One region of the Arthrobacter sp. NPDC058097 genome, then DNA from elsewhere that is predicted to be linked to it. Evidence: riboswitches for the same ligand, from Rfam matches in the RefSeq annotation. Region 1 holds a riboswitch; each other region holds the start of a gene.
The links. A riboswitch is a leader RNA that binds a small molecule or an ion and turns the genes downstream of it on or off. The one in region 1 is predicted to bind thiamine pyrophosphate.
Positions count from the first base shown of each region.

Region 1 (4,675 bases):
GTGTTCGAGCGCTTCTGCCAGCAACTTACTCAGCCTCGGTGGTCTCTGCTTCAGCCTCGGCGGGGGCTTCCGATGCCTTGGCCTTCTTGGTGATGGCTTCCGGGATGATCACGGAACCCTTCTCCGGAGCAACGAATGCTTCCTTGTCGGCCTTGGTCTTCAGGGTGCCTTCCTGGCCCGGCAGACCCTTGAACTTCTGCCAGTCACCGGTGATCTTCAGGATCGCGGCGACCTGCTCCGACGGCTGCGCGCCGACGGACAGCCAGTACTGTGCACGCTCGGAGTTGACCTCGATGTACGAGGGCTCCTCGGTGGGGTGGTACTTGCCGATCTCTTCGATGGCACGGCCATCACGCTTGGTGCGCGAGTCGGCGACAACGATGCGGTAGTACGGTGCGCGCATCTTACCGAAGCGCTTAAGGCGAATCTTTACGGCCACTTTTGTGGTCACTCCTGTTTCTGAAACGGGGTTGAACCCGCGTTCTGCACCCGTGGGGCGGGCCGTACTTGGGGGTTCGAAAAGGACAGGATCCAGACGCGGAGAGAGGGGCCACGCAGATCGAGTACCTGTTTATTGTGCCAGATCGTCCGCGTTATTTCGACTTGACATGCGGACGGAGCCTCGCAGGCGGCAGGAAAACGGGGCTGCGCTAGGAAGACCACACGTAGAGGCCGGTCCTGCTGCCTTCATCCACGGTGCCGGCGAGCTCTGCCAGCTGCTGGACGTAGGCCTTGGCTTCCCCCGCACCAAACGGCATGTCGTCCTCGGCAGCCCAGCGTTCGGCCACGTCATCCAGAACGTTTCCCTCACCCTCGGATTCGTACGTGAGGAGCTCAGCCAGGGCCCGGACCATAGCCGCCGGCACGCCCAGCAGCGAATCGCTGGCCACGTCAACCATGGCCAGCTCGTAGTCCGCGCCCGCGGCGTGCACCGCGGCACCGGCGAGGTCGCCGAGCTGTTCGATCTCGAAATCGCTGATGCCGGCAATCCGGATGCCGTCCCCGGCGGCGGCGCCGCCTTCCAGCGCCTCTGCGCGCTTGAGGGCGTCGTTGTGGGTGGCGACAAACACTTCGGTGAAGCCCATGGATTCGTCCTCATTCCGTCGGCGTGCATGCCCCGGCGGTGCCGGGGCCCTTCGAATGTCAGCCTAACCCAACTGGGTCGCCGGGCTTAGCGCACCGGGTTTATCGCACGCGACGCTTAGCGCACGGCGACGCGGAGGCGGTTGCGCCACGGATCCTCAAACCGGAGCTCGGCGCCGGTGTGGTGCGATTCGACTCCGGCGACCTTGAGGCGGTCGGCGAGGGCGCCGACGTCGTCCCCTGAAGGCACCTCGATGAGGACCTCGCCGAGGCCCAGGGTGTCCCGGCGCGGACCGGCGCCGCGGCTGTTCCAGACATTCATGGCCATGTGGTGGTGGTAGCCGCCGGCGGACACAAACAGTGCCCGGCCGTGCCAGCCCGCTGTTTTTTCGAATCCCAGGGTGCCGACGTAGAAGTCGTGGGCTGACTCCACGTCGCCCACCTGAAGGTGGACGTGCCCCACCTCTGCGTCCGTGCCGCGCTGGCCTTCGATGGACTCCTGCGTGAGGTGGTCCTGAAGATACCGCTGGGGCGGGAGTGCCAGGCTGTCCATGACGACGTTCTTGCCCTCCCAGGACCAGGCCTCGCGCGGACGGTCCCAGTAGAGCTCAATCCCGTTGCCCTCCGGATCGGTGAAGTAGAACGCCTCACTCACCAGATGGTCGGCGCTGCCCACGAACGCCTGCGGCTCATACTGGGCCGCGCTGGCAACCGTGGCGGCAAGCGAGGACTGGTCTTCGAACAGGAGTGCCGTGTGGAAGAGGCCGGCCTCACCCCGGCCGGGGATGCTGAGGCCCGGAGCGGGAGCGAGGTGGACCAGGGGCGTCTTAAGCCGGCCAAGGTAGAGGCCGCCGTCCTGCTCGGCAACGACGTCGAGGCCGAGGGCGCGCTGGTAGTAATCGGTCATGAGCTTCATGTCGCCCACCTTGAGCATGACGGTGCCCATGGTGAGGTTGGCAGGAAGCAAGTCCTGGCTGCTGTCTGCTGTTGTCATCGAATACTCCCGAATGTCCGGGCCACCGGATTTCGGCGGCCTCCACATTACTAAATTACTTGAAGCTTCAATTTATTCCTAATGAACGATCTTGCCGCGCAGGACCACATTCGTGAGGCTGCGGATAGTCTCCGGCAAGGCGCGCGGGTCCTCCTGGCAGACCACCACATCGGCCGCGGCCCCTTCCGCCAGAGCGTCGGCGCCCAGCCAGCGGCGTGCACGCCAGCAGGCCGCGTCCAGCGCCGCTGCAGCCGGCAGTCCGGCGGCGTGCAGCTCAAGGATTTCGTCTGCGATGCGGCCGTGGCGAATCACACTGCCGGCATCCGTTCCGGCATATATTTCGACGCCGGCCTCATAGGCCTCCAGGACGCGCTCACGACGGCGCGCCCACAGTGAGCGCATGTGCCCAGCGTACCGCGGGAACTTCGGCTCGGCCTGGGCGGCAATGTCCGGGAAGGTCGCGATATTGATGAGCGTCGGCACGATCGGCACCTGCTGCTCGACAAACCGGGGGATGTGCCTGGGCAGCAGGCCAGTCGCATGCTCGATGCAGTCGATGCCGGCGTCGAGCATGTCGTCCAGGGTGTCTTCACCGAAGCAGTGCGCCGTGACCCTGGCCCCCTCGTCGTGGGCTGCCCGGATGGCGTCCCGCACGTCCGCGGCCGGGAACGACGGCGCGAGGTCGCCGGCGGTCCGGTCGATCCAGTCCCCCACCAGCTTGACCCAGCCGTCCCCTTCCCGGGCCTGCTTGCGCACCGCCTCCACGAGGCCCTCCGGCTCGACTTCCACCGCGAAGTTCCTCAGGTAGCGGCGGGACCGTGCAACGTGCCGGCCGGCCCTGATGATCCGCGGAGTGTCGTCCCGCTGCTGCAGCCACCGGGTGTCGCTGGCGACCCCGGCATCCCGGACCAGCAGGGTGCCGGCGTTGCGGTCCGTCATTGCCTGCTCGTAAGCGACGTCGTCGTCAACGGCCCCGCCCGGACCCAGCCCGATGTGGCAGTGGGCATCGGCGAAACCCGGCAGGACCCAGCCGTCCAGGACGGCGTCCGCCCGCTGGCCCGGAGGTTCGAACGTCAGCTTCCCGTCCACGGACCAGAGCCCGCGGCGTTCCTCATCCGCCGCGGTGAGCACGGGTCCGCTGAATTCGATGATGTGCGCCATGACACCAGCCTAAGGCGCAGCTGTGGTAGCTTCATTTACGACCACACGGGGGCCCCTGCAGGGGCTGAGATCAGGCTGGCGCAGCCTGCGACCGTTGAACCTGTCCGGGTAATGCCGGCGAAGGAAGTGAGCAGTAAATTGAGCACCCAGAAATCACAGCTGAGCCCTGCCCAAATTGATGCAGCCCAAAGTGAAACGGCCGGCAATGCAGCCGGCGGTGTCACGCAGTCGCTGAAATCCCATTCACTGGCCTACCTGGAAGGCGACGGCCTGCGGGTTCCCGTAACGGAAATCGCCTTGGAGCCTTCACCGAACGGCGAGCAGAATGAACCGCTGAGGGTTTACCGCACTGCGGGTCCGGGCAGCGACCCGGTAGTGGGCCTCGCCCCGTTCCGTTCGGAATGGATTGCGGCACGCGCAGACACGGAGACGTACGACGGACGTGAACGGAACCTGCTCGACGACGGCAAGTCAGCCGTGCGCCGCGGCGCGGCTTCCGCCGAGTGGAAGGGCGCACGGCCGGTGCCCCGCCGTGCTACTGACGGCAAGACCGTGACGCAGATGCACTATGCGCGCCAAGGCGTCATTACCCCCGAAATGCGCTTCGTGGCCCTCCGCGAAAACTGCGATGTGGAACTGGTCCGCAGCGAACTCGCCGCCGGACGGGCCATCATCCCCAGCAACATCAACCACCCGGAATCCGAGCCCATGATCATCGGCAAAGCGTTCCTGGTGAAGATCAACGCCAACATCGGCAACTCGGCCGTCACCAGCTCCATCGCGGAGGAGGTGGACAAGCTGCAGTGGGCCACGCAATGGGGGGCAGACACCGTCATGGACCTGTCCACGGGCGATGACATCCACACGACGCGTGAGTGGCTCATCCGCAACTCCCCCGTGCCGATCGGCACCGTGCCGATCTACCAGGCCCTGGAAAAGGTCAACGGCGAGGCGAACGCCCTCACCTGGGAGATCTTCCGCGACACCGTCATCGAACAGTGCGAACAGGGCGTGGACTACATGACCATCCACGCCGGCGTGCTGCTGAGGTACGTGCCGCTCACGGCGAACCGCGTCACCGGCATCGTCTCCCGCGGCGGCTCAATCATGGCCGGCTGGTGCCTTGCCCACCACCAGGAAAACTTCCTGTATACCCACTTCGACGAGCTCTGCGAGATCTTCGCGAAGTACGACGTCGCGTTCTCGCTGGGCGACGGCCTCCGGCCGGGTGCGACGGCGGACGCCAACGATGCCGCGCAGTTCGCCGAACTGGACACCCTGGCTGAGCTGACCCAGCGGGCATGGGAGTACGACGTCCAGGTCATGGTCGAGGGGCCGGGACACATCCCGTTCCACCTGGTGCGTGAAAACGTTGAGCGCCAGCAGGAACTTTGCAAGGGTGCGCCCTTCTACACGCTGGGCCCGCTGGTCACGGAC
Region 1 is NZ_JBHVSZ010000002.1:542,064-546,738, reverse strand. It holds gene ACFVTE_RS06405 (RNA-binding protein) at 1-24, opposite strand, end outside; gene rpsP (30S ribosomal protein S16) at 26-439, opposite strand; gene ACFVTE_RS06395 (hypothetical protein) at 651-1,085, opposite strand; gene ACFVTE_RS06390 (VOC family protein) at 1,202-2,077, opposite strand; gene ACFVTE_RS06385 (amidohydrolase family protein) at 2,156-3,238, opposite strand; TPP riboswitch at 3,274-3,381, shown strand; gene thiC (phosphomethylpyrimidine synthase ThiC) at 3,377-4,675, shown strand, end outside.

Region 2 (4,675 bases), 350 kb from region 1:
TTATGGGCACATCCTCGGCTGACACCGCTCGCTACGACCGCTTTGTCGCAGACCTGTTCGGAGTCATGGCATACGGCGAGCTGTCCGCGTTCGAGCGGCTGTCCTCGGACGCCCGGTACTCGCCCACGCTGCACGACCGCGCCGTGCTCGGCAGGATCGCCGTCATTGAATTCCAGCACTACGAGCTGGTGAGCGCCAAGCTGGCGGAGATGGGTGTCGACGTCGAACACGCGATGCTGCCGTTCCAGCTGGCCGTGGACCATTTCCATGAACGGACCCGCCCGGCGGACTGGTACGAGTCCCTGATGAAGGCCTATGTGGTGGACACAGTGTCCGCCGATTTCTACCGGGCCGTGGCCCGCTTCGTGGATACGTCATCCAGCGGATCCAGCCATCCGAAGAGGCCACGGCCGTACTCCGGGAACGGCTCAAGGGAGCACTGGCCGACGACCCCCGGCTGGCGTCCCGGCTCGCGCTGTGGGGCCGCCGGCTCCTGGGCGAAGCGATCACGCAGGCCCAGCGCGTGGGCCACGAAAACGCCTTTCTGAGCGAGCTGTTCGTCGAGGCGGAACCGGGCGCCACGGACACCACCGCACGCGAGCTGGTGCGCGGCATCACGGCCGAAGTCGCGGAAAACCATTCCCGGCGGATGGTCCAGCTGGGCCTCAGCGGCTAGGCGCTCTTTCCTTAGGAGACGGCTGCCGGCGCCGTTGCGTCCAGAGCGTCGAGCAGTTCTGCTGCAGCGGCCGAGGGGTCAGCCGCCTCGGTGATGGCGCGCACGACGACGATCCGGCTGGCGCCCGCCGCCAGGACCTGCTCCACGTTCGTGCGGTCGATCCCGCCGATCGCGAACCAGGGCAGCAGCAGGCCGCCCACCCGTTCCTCGTTCGCGCTGCGGACGGCCTCCGCCGCGTAGCGCACCAGGTCGAGCCCGACGGCCGCGCGCCCGGGCTTGGTGGGCGTGGCCCACAGCGGACCCACGCAGAAATAGTCCAGGCCGCTGCGCCCCTGCGCGGCGGCGACGGCGGCGTCCACCTGCTCCGTGCTGTGGGTGGACAGCCCGATGACCGTGGCATCGTGCAGCAGCTTCCGGGCGGCGCGGAGCGGCAGGTCCTTCTGGCCAATGTGGAACACCGGCGCACCGGCGATGGACGCGATATCGGCACGGTCGTTCACCGCCCACAGCCGGCCGTGCCGGCGGGCGGCGGCATGGACGACTTCCAGGAGCTCGAGTTCCTCGGCCGCCTCGATGCTCTTGTCCCGCAACTGGATGATGTCCACGCCGCCGGCGAACGCCGCGTCCACGAAGTCCGCAAAGTCCCCGCGGTCCTTGCGGGCGTCGGTGCAGAGGTAGAGGCGGGCGGCGTTGTGGGCAGAGTGCTGGGTCATGGCAACCACCTTAGTTCCTCTAAACTGGGCAGGTACCGCGGGAGCCCGTTACTGCTGTCATAAAAGGCGCAGGGCTGAGAGGGCGTCAGAGCCGACCGCTTGACCTGATCCGGTTAGTACCGGCGTAGGGAAGGATTTTCATGAACCCTGAAACCAGCGGCGCGGACTGTGCCGCCACCTGTCTTGAGGCGGATGTGGCCGTCATCGGCGGCGGCGTGGTGGGCCACGGAATCGCCTGGGAAGCACGGCGCTCCGGCCGTTCGGTGGTGCTCATCGATGAGGCCCCGGGCAGCGGTGCAAGCTGGGCCGCGGCCGGCATGCTGGCTCCGGTCAGCGAACTGCACTACCAGGAGGAAGGGCTCCTGGAGCTGATGCTGGAGTCCTCCGCCAGATGGCCTGAGTTTGCCGCCACACTCACTGCCGGCGAGGACGCCGGATACCTGACGACGCCGACCCTTGCGGTGGGTGCCGACCCGGCCGACCGCCGCGCCCTGATGGACCTGCGGGACGTGCAGCGGAGCCACGGCCTGAAGGTTGAGCCGCTGACCATCCGCGAGGCACGTTCCCGGGAGCCGCTGCTCAGCCCCGCGATCTCCTGTGCCCTGGACATCCCGGCGGACCACCAGGTGGATCCGCGCCGGCTGGTCCGGGCGATTGCTGCCGGGCTGGCCGGCCATCGCCAGGAGATCGCGGCAGCGGAGGGCTACGCGGTGCGGGACAACGCGGCCGGCCTGCTCCGGGACGGCGGACGGGTCAGCGGGGTCCGGCTTGCCGGCGGCGGGTCGGTTCGGGCGGCCGAGACGGTGGTGGCCAACGGCCTGGCCGCGGCGCAGCTGCAGGACCTGCCGGAAAGCCTGCAGCTGCCGCTGCGCCCGGTCCACGGCGACATCCTCAGGCTGCGGGTCCCCGCGCACCTGCAGCCCCTGCTCACCGCAACAGTCCGCGGCATGGTGCGGGGCGTTCCGGTCTACATCGTGCCCCGCCAGGACGGCACGGTGGTGATCGGCGCCACCCAGCGCGAGGACGGCGTGCCGGGCACCAGCGCCGGCGGTGTCTACCAGCTGCTGCGCGACGCCCAGGTCCTGCTGCCGGCGGTCGCCGAGCTCGAGCTCCTCGAAGCCACTGCGCGGGCGCGGCCGGGCACACCGGACAACGCGCCGCTGCTCGGCCGGGTGCCGGCCGGCGGGCAGGAACCCGGCACGGACGTGGCCGGCCTCATCATCGCCACCGGGTTCTTCCGCCACGGCGTCCTGCTGACCCCGGCGGCCGCAGTGATCTGCCGCCAGCTCATGGACGGCATTCGGGATCCGCGCTGGGCCGCCTTCCGGCCGGGCCGGTTTTCCCCGGGACTCCATGAACCGGCTGAATCCGCCCCGGCTGAATCCGCGCCGCTGCAACCCGACATTGCACTCAGCCCTGCCCCCGGCTGATCACCGCGCAGCCCATCACCGCATGACACGCGTCACATTTGACCCGAACAAGGAACCAGCATGAACATCACTCTGAACGGTATCGAACAGGAAGTAGGCGAGGGCGCCTCAGTGACCTCGCTCGTCAGCCAGGTCACGGGACGCCGCCTGTCCGCCAACGGACAGGCCGCCGACGGCCAGCGACTGGGTGTGGCGGTGGCGCGCAATGCAGCCGTCGTGCCGCGCAGCCAGTGGCACAGCACCGCCCTCGCCGAGGGCGACGAGATAGAACTAGTCACGGCAGTCCAAGGAGGATGAGCGCGATGGCAGAAACATTGGTTGAGACAGCAGACAGCCTGGTCATTGACGGGGTGGAGCTGACCTCACGGCTCATCATGGGCACCGGGGGCGCCCCGAGCCTGGACGGCCTCGGCTCAGCGCTGGTCGCGTCCGGCACCCAGCTGACCACGGTTGCGATGCGGCGCTACTCGCCTGCCGAAACGGGTTCGCTCTTCCAGCTGCTGGTGGACCACAACATCCGCGTGCTCCCCAACACCGCCGGCTGCTTCACCGCCCGGGACGCCGTCATGACGGCCGAGCTGGCCCGCGAGGCGCTGGAGACGGACTGGGTCAAGCTCGAGGTCATCGCGGACGAGCACACGCTGCTGCCGGACGCCGTGGAGCTCGTGGACGCCACCGAGCAGCTGGTTAACCGCGGCTTCAAGGTCTTCGCCTACACCAACGACGACCCCGTCCTGGCACTCCGACTCGAAAACCTGGGAGCCTCGGCCGTGATGCCGCTGGGAGCACCGATCGGAACGGGCCTGGGCATCCTGAATCCGCACAACATCGAGCTGATCGTGTCTCGGGCCTCCGTTCCCGTGGTGCTTGATGCAGGGATCGGCACGGCCTCGGACGCGGCTTTGGCGATGGAGCTGGGCTGTGACGCCGTGCTGCTGGCAACCGCGGTCACCCGCGCGCAGAACCCCGCGCTCATGGCAGAGGCCTTCAAACATGCTGTCGCCGCGGGTAGGCTGGCGCGTGCGGCCGGGCGGATCCCGCGCCGTGAGCATGCCCTGGCCTCGTCGGCCATGGAGGGCCGGGCGGAGTTCCTTTAAGCCCGCCCATCCCTGGCGGCCCGGCGGCGGCAGGCTCAACAGGTCCTGCCTAGGAGTGCACCGTGGCCGCCAGGGAAGACATCCTCACCCGACCCCAGATCGACGAAGCGCTCGCAGGCCTTCCCGACTGGCGTTACCGGCTGGGCGGCCTGGTCACCGTCTACAAGACGCCGACGGCGGCCGCTGCGCTGGAGCTGATCGCCGCCGTCGGGCGTGTGGCCGAGGACATGGACCACCATCCGGATCTGGACTGGCGCTACAACCGGGTGTTCATCCGGTTCAGTTCCCACGACGTCGGGGGCGAGGTGACCACGCGGGACACCGGAGCCGCGGCCTCGGTCAGCGCGGCCGCGGCGGCGGCGGGCGCTGAGGCCCAGCCCGGCCTGTACCGGTCGGTGGACATCGGCATCGACACTGCCGACGCCGCGGAGATTTCCGAGGTCTGGCGCGTCGCGCTCGGCTACCGGAAGGGCCGTTTCGGCGATCTCGTGGACCCCTACGGCCGCGGTCCCGGGGTGTGGTTCCAGGAGACCGCGACGCCCAGCGACAACCGCCTGCACCTGGACGTCCACCGTTCGAAGGCCGAGTCGGCACCCGTCCTGGAAAAGACTGCTGCAACCGGGGCCTTAATGAACAGTGACCACGCACCCAATTGGGTGGTGGTCACTGATGCCCAGGGGAACCGGCTCTGCTTGTGCACCGAGGAAGGCCACGAGCCTGACGTCAGCGGGTCCTGACATTGCCGGACTGGCGGGCGCC
Region 2 is NZ_JBHVSZ010000002.1:190,133-194,807, forward strand. It holds partial or broken gene ACFVTE_RS04815 (ferritin-like fold-containing protein) at 3-676, shown strand; gene thiE (thiamine phosphate synthase) at 688-1,389, opposite strand; TPP riboswitch at 1,417-1,537, shown strand; gene thiO (glycine oxidase ThiO) at 1,530-2,819, shown strand; gene thiS (sulfur carrier protein ThiS) at 2,880-3,116, shown strand; gene ACFVTE_RS04835 (thiazole synthase) at 3,122-3,916, shown strand; gene ACFVTE_RS04840 (4a-hydroxytetrahydrobiopterin dehydratase) at 3,979-4,653, shown strand; gene ACFVTE_RS04845 (hypothetical protein) at 4,675-4,675, opposite strand, start outside.
Region 2: another riboswitch for thiamine pyrophosphate. It lies ahead of thiO (glycine oxidase ThiO); the one in region 1 lies ahead of thiC (phosphomethylpyrimidine synthase ThiC).

Region 3 (4,675 bases), on a different contig from region 1:
TTGACGCCGAGGTACTGGGCGTTGGAGTCACGACCGTTGCGAGTGGAGCTCGCGCCTTTTTTGTGTGCCATTTGGAATGCCTGCCTTTAATTCTGGAAAAACTGTTGGAAACCTGAACAGTAACCCGGGGGTTACTTGATGCCGGTGATCTTGACCTTGGTCAGTTCCTGACGGTGACCCTGGCGCTTCTTGTAACCGGTCTTGTTCTTGAACTTCTGGATGACGATCTTCGGACCACGGAGGTCCTGGAGGATCTCAGCCGTAACAGTTACCTTGGCCAGGTCCGCAGCTGCGGAGGTGACCTTGTCACCGTCTACCAGGAGCAGCGCGGGCAGCTCAATGGTGCTGCCAGCTCCACCGGCGACGCGGTTCAGGGTAACGAAGTCTCCAACGGAAACCTTCTCTTGGCGGCCGCCTGCGCGGACAATCGCGTACACCACTTGGGAACTCACTTCTCTCGACGTTTATTACTAAATTTGCGTGCGGAACCCCGGGTCCGGAAATTGGCCTGGTTCTCGCTGTGCCTCAACGCCGTGGATTACCCGGGGGAACCCGTGAGCTATCCCAGGAACAAGTCCGACTGGACGATCCCGGGTCATAACCCAAGTGTTGGCGTAAGCACCGAAGATCTAGAATACGCTAATTCCGTCGTCGGCCGCAAATGAGGCGGGCACCGGCGGGTTGTCCGTGATAGGCACCACAGGGGTGCTGTTCCGGACATCCTATGCCGTGCGCGACCATCATACCGGGCGCGGCGGCCGCTGCCGCTCAGCTGTGGCGGCTCGGCGCGTCGAAGAATTCCACCTCGTACCGGCAGGAGTGCCGGAAGGCGGTGATCATCGCTTCGCGCTCTGCCGCGGACGCGGTCCGGCCGGCGCCGTCGGCGATTTCGATCGCCCGCTGGGTGGCGGCAGCGAACTCCTCGTCGGCGTACGTCCGCAGCCACTCGGCGTACGGGTGCCCGGCCGGGGCGCCGGCAGCCACATATTCGGCGTGCAGGGTCTCCCCCACCTCGGCGTAGAGCCAGAAGCAGGGCAGGACCGCGGCCACCAGCACCGCGTAGCTGCCGCCGGCGGAGGCCGCCACCAGATGGTCGACGTAGGCTTTCGTGACCGGACCCAGCTCAGCGTTTACGGTGCGCGTGCTGAGCCAGTTGCGGTGCAGTTCCGATTCAACTTCCAGGCACTGCTGGGCCGAGCGCGCCCAGAACAGCTGCTCGGACTCGGTTGGCGCCAACGCACTGGCCCGGGCCAGGACACGGGAGTAGCCGTTGAGGTAAATGGCGTCCTGGGCGAGGTAGTACGCGAATTCCTTCTCCGCGAGGGTGCCGTCGGCCAACCCACGGATGAAGCCCAGGCCATAGATGGCTTCCAGGTCGCCAACAGACTCGGCACGCAACAGTTCCGCGAACCCGCCCTTGCGTTGGGGCTGGGCTGATATTCCAGTTTGGGCCAGGTGGTGGAAGTGGTTGATCGGTCCGTTGCCTGCCCCGACTTCCAGCTGCCCGGACGTGCGGAGGGCCCCGGCCAGCCAGGGCTTGACCGCCCGCAGAGACGCTTCCCAGTCACCCAGGCGCGCCTGGGCTGTGGCCATCGCCGAGGAGAGCGAACACCCGGTGCCATGGCTGTTCCGCGTGCTGATCCGTTCCCCCGCGACCTCCACCACCTCCGCCGACAGCAGCCCGGCCGTGTTCACGAGGGCATCCGGGCACGTTGAGCCGTTCAGGTGGCCGCCCTTGACAAGGACCGTGGCGCCGGTCTGGTCCGCGAGTCGCCTTCCCTGTTCAAGCGCCGCGGCCCAGTCAGCCGCGTCGGGCTCGCCGAGCAGCATGGCCAGCTCGGGAAGGTTGGGGGTGATCAGGTGCGCCAGCGGCAGCAGCTGCCGGAGGGCTGCTTCCGCAGACTCCTGCAGGAGGCGGTCACCGCTGGTGGCCACCATCACCGGATCCAGAACCACGACGCCGGGCCGCACCTCTTCGAGCCAGCTGCGGACCGCGGCAATCACCTGTGCATCCCCCAGCATGCCGATCTTCACGGCGTCCACATGGATATCGTCGCTGACGGCGTCGAGTTGGGCTGACAGGAAGGAAGCCGGCGGAACGTGCACGCCCCTCACACCCGTGGTGTTCTGGGCGGTGAGGGCGGTTATTGCAGCCATCCCGTAGCCGCCGTGGGCCGCGATGCTTTTCAGGTCGGCCTGGATGCCTGCACCGCCGGACGGATCCGAGCCTGCGATGGCAAGGACCCGGGGAATTTCCCGGGAGGTCGGAACGGCCGGCGCCGCAGTTTCCAGAAGGGAACCGGCGGCACCCGCGGGTGCGGGCAGGAGTGATGCTGATGACAATGTTGATGGCAAAGAAGACATCCCTTCGCCGGTGCTAACCGGACAGGTTCAACGGGTTTGGATCTCAGCCGGCCCTTGCGCGGCACCCCGTGTCAGTCCTCCAGCCTAGCCGGTGGATCGGCGTCGGGCACTGAATTTGACGTTTGCAACAGGCCGGCGGCCACACCGGCAGGAACCAGAAAGGTCCGGCACCGCAACTTCCTGCGGTGCCGGACCTACTTCTTGTCCTACAGTTCCGAGGCCGGTACCCCGACGCCCAGAATGATCGGTTCGCTGGCTGCCGGCGGAGCCGCCTTGGCCGCCTGCGGATTGCCCGCTTCCGGCGCCTTGGCCTCGTGCGAGTGCCCGGCCGCTGCAGCCTGCGCGACCTCGTGGTGTTCCACGGATGTCTCGTTGGCAGCTCCCTGGGCACGGCTGGCACTGCGGTTGCGGCGCGGACGGCGGCTGCGGGACGGCGCGGTGGGGCTTTCCACCGGCTGTCCTGCCGACGGCTGTGCCGCGGCGGGAATCTCCTCCGGAGCCTCCTCCTCTTCGGCGGGGGCGACCGGAGCGCCGAGGTGTGCGAAGGCTTCCTCGAGGCGGTCCAGCGTCAGGGCCGGCGCTTCCTTGACCGGCTCGTCGCTGTGGTCGACGAACGGAAGAATCACTTTTTCGCCGCCGAACGTGAGCACTGCGCCAGGCCGCCCGGAGACGCTCTCCGTTTCCGGAGCGCGGTGTACCACGGGGCTTTCCGGTGCGGCGGCCGCGGGCGCGGCAGGCCGGGCGGGCTCACCCGACGCCGCGGCACTGTGCGCTGCTTCCTCATGCAGGTGGGCGGCATGGGCCGCTGCCGCGATGTTGGCGAGGGCAGCACGGGTCGCTTCAGCCTTGGCGTGGCGTTCCGCTTCCGAGGGTTCCGGGTGGTGCAGTGCAGCAGGTGCGGCCGGAGCAGTCTCTGAGGACGGCTGTCCGCCCTTGCCGCGGCGGCGCTTCCGCTCTGACCTGGCGGGCGGCTGGACCTCGGCACGGTGCACGTGGTGCTCCGCTGCCACGGTGTTGGCGCGGCGGTGCTCCACCGGCTCGTCATGGGTGACGACGCCCCGGCCGGCACATGCCTCGCACTGCTCGCCGAAGACTTCCAGGAGGCCGGTGCCCATGCGCTTGCGCGTCATCTGCACGAGTCCCAGGGAGGTCACTTCGGCCACCTGGTGCTTGGTCCGGTCGCGGCCCAGGCATTCCACCAGGCGGCGCAGGACGAGGTCGCGGTTGGACTCCAGCACCATGTCGATGAAGTCGATGACGATGATGCCGCCGATGTCCCGCAGGCGCAGCTGGCGGACAACTTCCTCGGCTGCCTCAAGGTTGTTCTTGGTGACAGTCTCTTCGAGGTTGCCGCCGCTGCCGGTGAACTTGCCGGTGTTGACGTCAACCACCGTCATGGCCTCGGTGCGGTCAATGACCAGCGAGCCGCCGGACGGCAGGAACACCTTGCGGTCCAGTGCCTTGTGGATCTGCTCGTCGATGCGCCAGGCCGAGAAGATGTCCTCGTCCTTGGTCCACTTTTCGAGCCGGCCCACCAGGTCCGGCGCGACATAGGTGACGTACGCCTCTATGGTGTCCCACGCCTCGTCGCCGGAGACGATCAGCTTGGAGAAGTCCTCGTTGAAAACGTCACGCACAACCTTGATGGTCAGGTCCGGTTCGCCGTAAAGCAGTTCGGGCGCGAGGACCTTGGTGGACTTCGCCTGGCTCTCAATCCCCTCCCACTGGGCACGGAGGCGGTTGATGTCGTGGGTCAGTTCCTCCTCGGAGGCGCCTTCAGCGGCCGTGCGGACAATGACGCCCGCGTCCTCGGGGAGACGGTCCTTGAGGATGCGCTTCAGGCGGTTGCGTTCGACGTCGGGCAGCTTGCGGGAGATGCCGGTCATGGATCCGCCCGGGACGTACACGAGGTACCGGCCGGGCAGGGAGATCTGGCTGGTCAGCCGCGCACCCTTGTGGCCTACCGGGTCCTTGGTGACCTGGACCAGGACGGAGTCGCCGGACTTGAGCGCGTTTTCGATCCGGCGCTGCTTGCCCTCGAGGGTGGCGGCGTCCCAGTTGACCTCACCGGCGTACAGCACGGCGTTGCGGCCGCGTCCGATGTCGACGAAGGCAGCTTCCATGGACGGCAGGACGTTCTGGACCTTGCCCAGGTAGACGTTGCCGATCAGGGAGTCCTGCTGCGTCTTGGAGACGAAATGCTCAGCCAGGACGCCGTCTTCCAGGACACCGATCTGGATTCTGTCGTCGCGCTGGCGGACGATCATCTGGCGGTCCACGGATTCCCGGCGGGCCAGGAACTCGGCCTCGG
Region 3 is NZ_JBHVSZ010000007.1:281,092-285,766, forward strand. It holds gene rpmA (50S ribosomal protein L27) at 1-71, opposite strand, end outside; gene rplU (50S ribosomal protein L21) at 132-440, opposite strand; gene ACFVTE_RS14390 (bifunctional hydroxymethylpyrimidine kinase/phosphomethylpyrimidine kinase) at 769-2,364, opposite strand; TPP riboswitch at 2,347-2,443, opposite strand; gene ACFVTE_RS14395 (Rne/Rng family ribonuclease) at 2,571-4,675, opposite strand, start outside.
Region 3: another riboswitch for thiamine pyrophosphate. It lies ahead of ACFVTE_RS14390 (bifunctional hydroxymethylpyrimidine kinase/phosphomethylpyrimidine kinase); the one in region 1 lies ahead of thiC (phosphomethylpyrimidine synthase ThiC).

Region 4 (4,675 bases), on a different contig from region 1:
ACCCGCGGGCCTCCATGGTCACCGCAAGCCGGGTGGCGCGGCGGATCGCCTGGACCAGGAGGCCGAAGCTCTGCCCCAGCGTGGCCCGCATGCGTTGCCACGGGTTGCCGCGCGATCCCACGCCGCGGGCGCGCCGGGCCATTCCGATGGTCTGCCACTCCTCCGCCATCAGCCCGACCAGGCGCATCGCGGCCAGGGTCCCCAGCACAAAACGGTGCGGCAGCCGCGCCTTCTGCGCAAGGGCGTCCGCCAGGTCCGTGGGATCGGTGCAGCTCATCAGCAGCACCGCGGGCAGCGCGATCGCCAGTCCCCGGAGCAGGAAACCAAGCCCCAGCTGAAGGGAACCTTCGCTCATGGACCAGAGGCCGACGTCGAGCAGTATCCTTCCGCTGTCCGGCGCCAGGATGGAGGTGCTCCAGCCGCCCACGGCGGCAGCCAGGATCAGCGGCCAGCCGCGCTGCCAGAGCAGCGAAAACGTCAGCCCGGCCAGCGGAAAGACCAGCAGTTCACAGACGAGCGCCACGGAAGCTGACATCCAGTCGATGGACAGCGCCAGGGCCAGGGTGACCAGGAAGACCGCGGCGAACTTGGCCAGCGGATTGGCGCGGGTCAGCACCGCCCGGTTTCCGGCAAGTGTCAGTGCTTCCCTCATGTCGCCGCCTGTTCGGATGTCGGCCCGGCCTTTGATGTGGGCACGGCGGGCCGGGGCTCGGGCCGGCCGCGGGCGCCCAGCCGGAGTTCGGTGCCGCCGAGCACATTGGTGAACTCCTCGTCGTGCGTCACGGACACCACGGCAGTGCCGGCGTCGAGCAGTTCGGAAAGGAACGAAGCAAGCTCCGCCCAGGTGTTGGCATCCTGGCCGAAGGTGGGCTCGTCCAGGACCAGCACCTGCGGATGCGCGGCCAGGACGGTGGCCACGGACAGCCGGCGCTTCTCCCCGCCGGACAGGGTGTAAGGGTTGGCGTCCACCAGATGCGTGAGGCGCAGGCGCTCCAGCAGCTCGTCGACGCGCTCCTCACCGTGACCCAGGTGGCGGGGACCGAACAGCAGCTCGTCCAGGACGCGGCCGGTGACGAACTGGTGCTCGGGCTCCTGGAACACCGTGCCGATCCGGGGGATCAGCTGCTCGGCCTTCCACCTGTACGGGTCTATCCCGGCGCCGCCGCTCAGCTCGACGGTCGCGGAGACCCTGCCGTCCACCGGCGGCAGCAGCCCGGCGAGGGTCAGCGCGAAGGTGGACTTGCCCGCGCCGTTGGGTCCTGTGACGGTCAGCGCTTCCCCCGCCCGGACCTGTGCCGTGACGTCGCCCAGCACCGGCTGCGGAGGTACGGAGCGGAATCCGCGGCGCCGGGGACGCTCCCGCGACACGGCGAGCTTTTCGGCGGCGAGCAGCAGCTGGCCGCCGTTGGCGATGGACGGACCGGCGGCCGAACGGTGCCGGGTTTCGGGAACGTAGCCCGGGACCCACACGCCGGCGGCGGTGAGCATCCCGCGGGCCTGCTCGAGGACCTCGTCCGGCGTGCCGTCGACCAGCACCGCGCCGTTCGTGGCGGACCCCGGCTGCAGCACCACAATGCGGTCCACAAGGTCTTTCCACACGGCGACCCGGTGCTCCACCACCACCAGGGTGGCCCCGGTCTTGTCAAGGCAGCGGCCCACGGCGTCCCGGACCTCCAAAACGCCGGCAGGGTCGAGGTTCGCGGTCGGCTCGTCCAGCAGGATCAGTCCCGGCCTCATCGCCAGGATGCCGGCGAGCGCCAGGCGCTGCTTCTGGCCGCCGGACAGGGCCGACGTCGGGTGGTTCAGCGGCAGGTGGGCGAGTCCGACGTCGTCCAGTGCCTCGTGCACGCGGCGCCAGATCTCGTCGCGGGGCACCGAGAGGTTTTCGGCGCCGAAGGCGACGTCGTCGCCGAGGCGGGAGAGCACCACCTGGGTTTCCGGGTCCTGCTGCATGAGCCCGGCACGGCCGCGCTGCGCGCGCGGCGGCGCGCCGTCGATGAGCAGCTCGCCGCTCTCGTCGGCGTCGTCAGGGTCCGGCGCCCCGGCGCCCCTCGGACCGCGGTCGTCCGCCGGACTGCCGCCCGAGTCGCTGTCCCCCAGCACGCCGGCCAGAGCGTGGAGCAACGTGGACTTGCCGGCCCCGGAGGGGCCCAGCAACAGGACCCGCTCGCCGGGGCGGATGTCCAGGTCCAGGGCGTGGACGGCGGGTTTGGTGCGGCCGGCGTGGCGCCAGCCCCAGCCGCGGGCATGTACCGCGGCGGGCCGGACGCCGCCGTCGTGATGTGCGGGCATCAGGAGAAGACGGGCTCCGTTGCTGCCTTGCGGGACGCGAAGGAGCTCAGTACGCCCGTCTTGGCCAGGCCCCGGGTGGCGATCCAGGACAGGGCGCCGGCGATGACCGCGCCGGAGATGGCGCAGAACACGATGTACGCGAGCTTGTCTCCTCCGGTGTAGGCGATGTTCCAGCCCCACGGCGCGAAGGAGTCGTTGAGGCCGCAGAACAGGCCGGCGCCGGCACCCGCAAGCAGCGAGGCCGGGAGGTTGAACTTCCGGTACACCAGGGCGGCGAACACGAGCTCCGCGCCCAGGCCCTGGAGGACGCCGGAAATCAGCACTGTGGTGCCGTACTGGGAGCCCATGATGAGCTCGCCGGTGGCCGCGACAGTTTCGCAGAACAGGGCCGCGCCGGGCTTGCGGATGATGAGCATGCCCAGGACCGCCGGGATCATCCAGCCGCCGGCGTACAGGCCGCTCAGCGGCGGGTAGACGGCGTTGACGGGAGTGGAAATAAGGTTGGCGCCCTGGGACCAGGCCCAGAAGATGACGCCGCCGGCAACGGCGATGAGCGCCGCCACCACGATGTCCGCCACGCGCCAGTTATAGCTGGTCTTCTTGATTGCTGCAGTTGTCATGATGGTCCTCCTGAGGAACAGGAGGGGAAAGCGTTCCCCCGGCTGCCGGTGGCTGGACCACCTGCTGCCGGGCGCTCTGAGAACTCGACTCCCTTGCGCCGGTACTAGCCGGATCAGGTTCGAGGGTCTGCGGCTGTCCGCACTCTCAGCGCCCATCCGCGGTTGCGCTGGCAGTTGCCTTGCATCCCGACGGCGGCGCTCCCCTGTCGTGATAAATCTGCCCTTGTGGGCTGGTCCAGTTTACACCTCGGCGGCCCCGGAATCCCGGGGCCGCCGTCACAATCGGGGAGTCTTCCTGCGCCGCCGGGAGTACTGTCCGGAGTACATTGGGGCCATGACGCCACAGGACTCCGGCAGCGCTGCCCTGCCCGCCTTTGACCCCGATTCCGTCGAGGACCAGCCGGCGGGGTCGCTGGAAGCCCTGATCGGCCGGATCGAGGGTGAAATCGCCGAACTGCAGTTCCCCAGGTTCAGCAAGGACGATGCCCTGGCCCTCGGCCTGGAACTGGTGGAGCGCGGCAAGGAGGACAACCTGCCCATCGCCATCGACATCACCAAGGGCGAACAGGTTCTCTTCCACGTGGCCCTCGAGGGTGCCACCCCGGACAACGAGGGCTGGGTGCGGGCCAAGCAGCGGACCGCCGTGCGCTACGAGGAACCGTCGCTGCTGGTGGGCCTGCGCGGCAGAACCGGCGGCGGACGGATCGAGGACAACGCCTGGTTCGACCAGTCCACCTACGCCGCCCACGGCGGGGCCTTCCCCATCTACGTCCGGGATGTGGGAGCGGTGGCCGTGGTCACTGTGTCCGGGCTGCCGCAGAAAGCCGACCATGACCTTGTGGTGCAGGCGTTGCGGGAAATCCACCGGTCCATGCGGCAGAGCTAGCGCGCCGCATGCGGATAGGCTAGGCAAAGACCAGTGTTCACCACGCGAGGAGTTCCGGAATGAGTTTTGTGATCAAGCTGCTTGGCACGGGCATCAGCCTGCTGGCAGGATTCGCCGGCACCAAGGCCGTCGATACCATCTGGGAAAAGGTCACGGGGCAGAAGCCGCCCAAGGGGGACAAGGACGACGTCCCCACCACGCTGCGCACGGCCCTGACGTTCGCCCTCGTCTCCGCGTCCGTAAGCGCGGTCATCCAGGTGCTCGCCAACCGCGGCACCCAGCGGGCCATCACCCGCTTCGCCAAGACCCAGGACATCGTTTAGGCGCCTGTCTCCACCCTGTTTCCCCAAGCTTCGCAGGCCAGACTATTCCTGTCCTGGACCTGGCGCTGCTGATGACCTCGACTCGGCGCAGGACGGCCGAGCACGTTGCACATCGCAAACAATCGCTTACGACGGCGGGTGATGACCGCCGTCGTCCGCTTCGGCTTCGCGGGCCGCCTTGGCGGCCTTCAGCACCACGGCCTCGAGCTCGTCGGCGCTGAGCAGTTCCTTGTGGAGGTGCTTGGTGCGGTAGCCTGCCCGGCCCACCATGTGGGCAGAGACAGGCACGGTGAGCAGCTGGAAGATCCAGGCCACGGCCAGTACCGGCCAGACCCACCATGTGCGCAGCTGCAAGCCCACCGCCGCCAGCAGCAGGAACAGCCCGAGCACCTGCGGCTTGGTGGCGGCGTGCATGCGGCTCATCAGGTCGGGGAAGCGGAGCAGGCCGACAGCGGCGGCGAGGGACATCAGGGCGCCCACCACCATGAATGCAGCCGAAACGGCATCGATCACGGCATCCACGGCATTCGGTTCAGGACTCATTCGGCTGCTCC
Region 4 is NZ_JBHVSZ010000003.1:340,259-344,933, forward strand. It holds gene ACFVTE_RS08045 (energy-coupling factor transporter transmembrane component T family protein) at 1-652, opposite strand, end outside; gene ACFVTE_RS08050 (ABC transporter ATP-binding protein) at 649-2,292, opposite strand; gene ACFVTE_RS08055 (ECF transporter S component) at 2,292-2,912, opposite strand; TPP riboswitch at 2,985-3,127, opposite strand; gene ACFVTE_RS08060 (heme-degrading domain-containing protein) at 3,247-3,798, shown strand; gene ACFVTE_RS08065 (DUF4235 domain-containing protein) at 3,858-4,121, shown strand; gene mnhG (monovalent cation/H(+) antiporter subunit G) at 4,248-4,664, opposite strand; gene ACFVTE_RS08075 (monovalent cation/H+ antiporter complex subunit F) at 4,654-4,675, opposite strand, start outside.
Region 4: another riboswitch for thiamine pyrophosphate. It lies ahead of ACFVTE_RS08055 (ECF transporter S component); the one in region 1 lies ahead of thiC (phosphomethylpyrimidine synthase ThiC).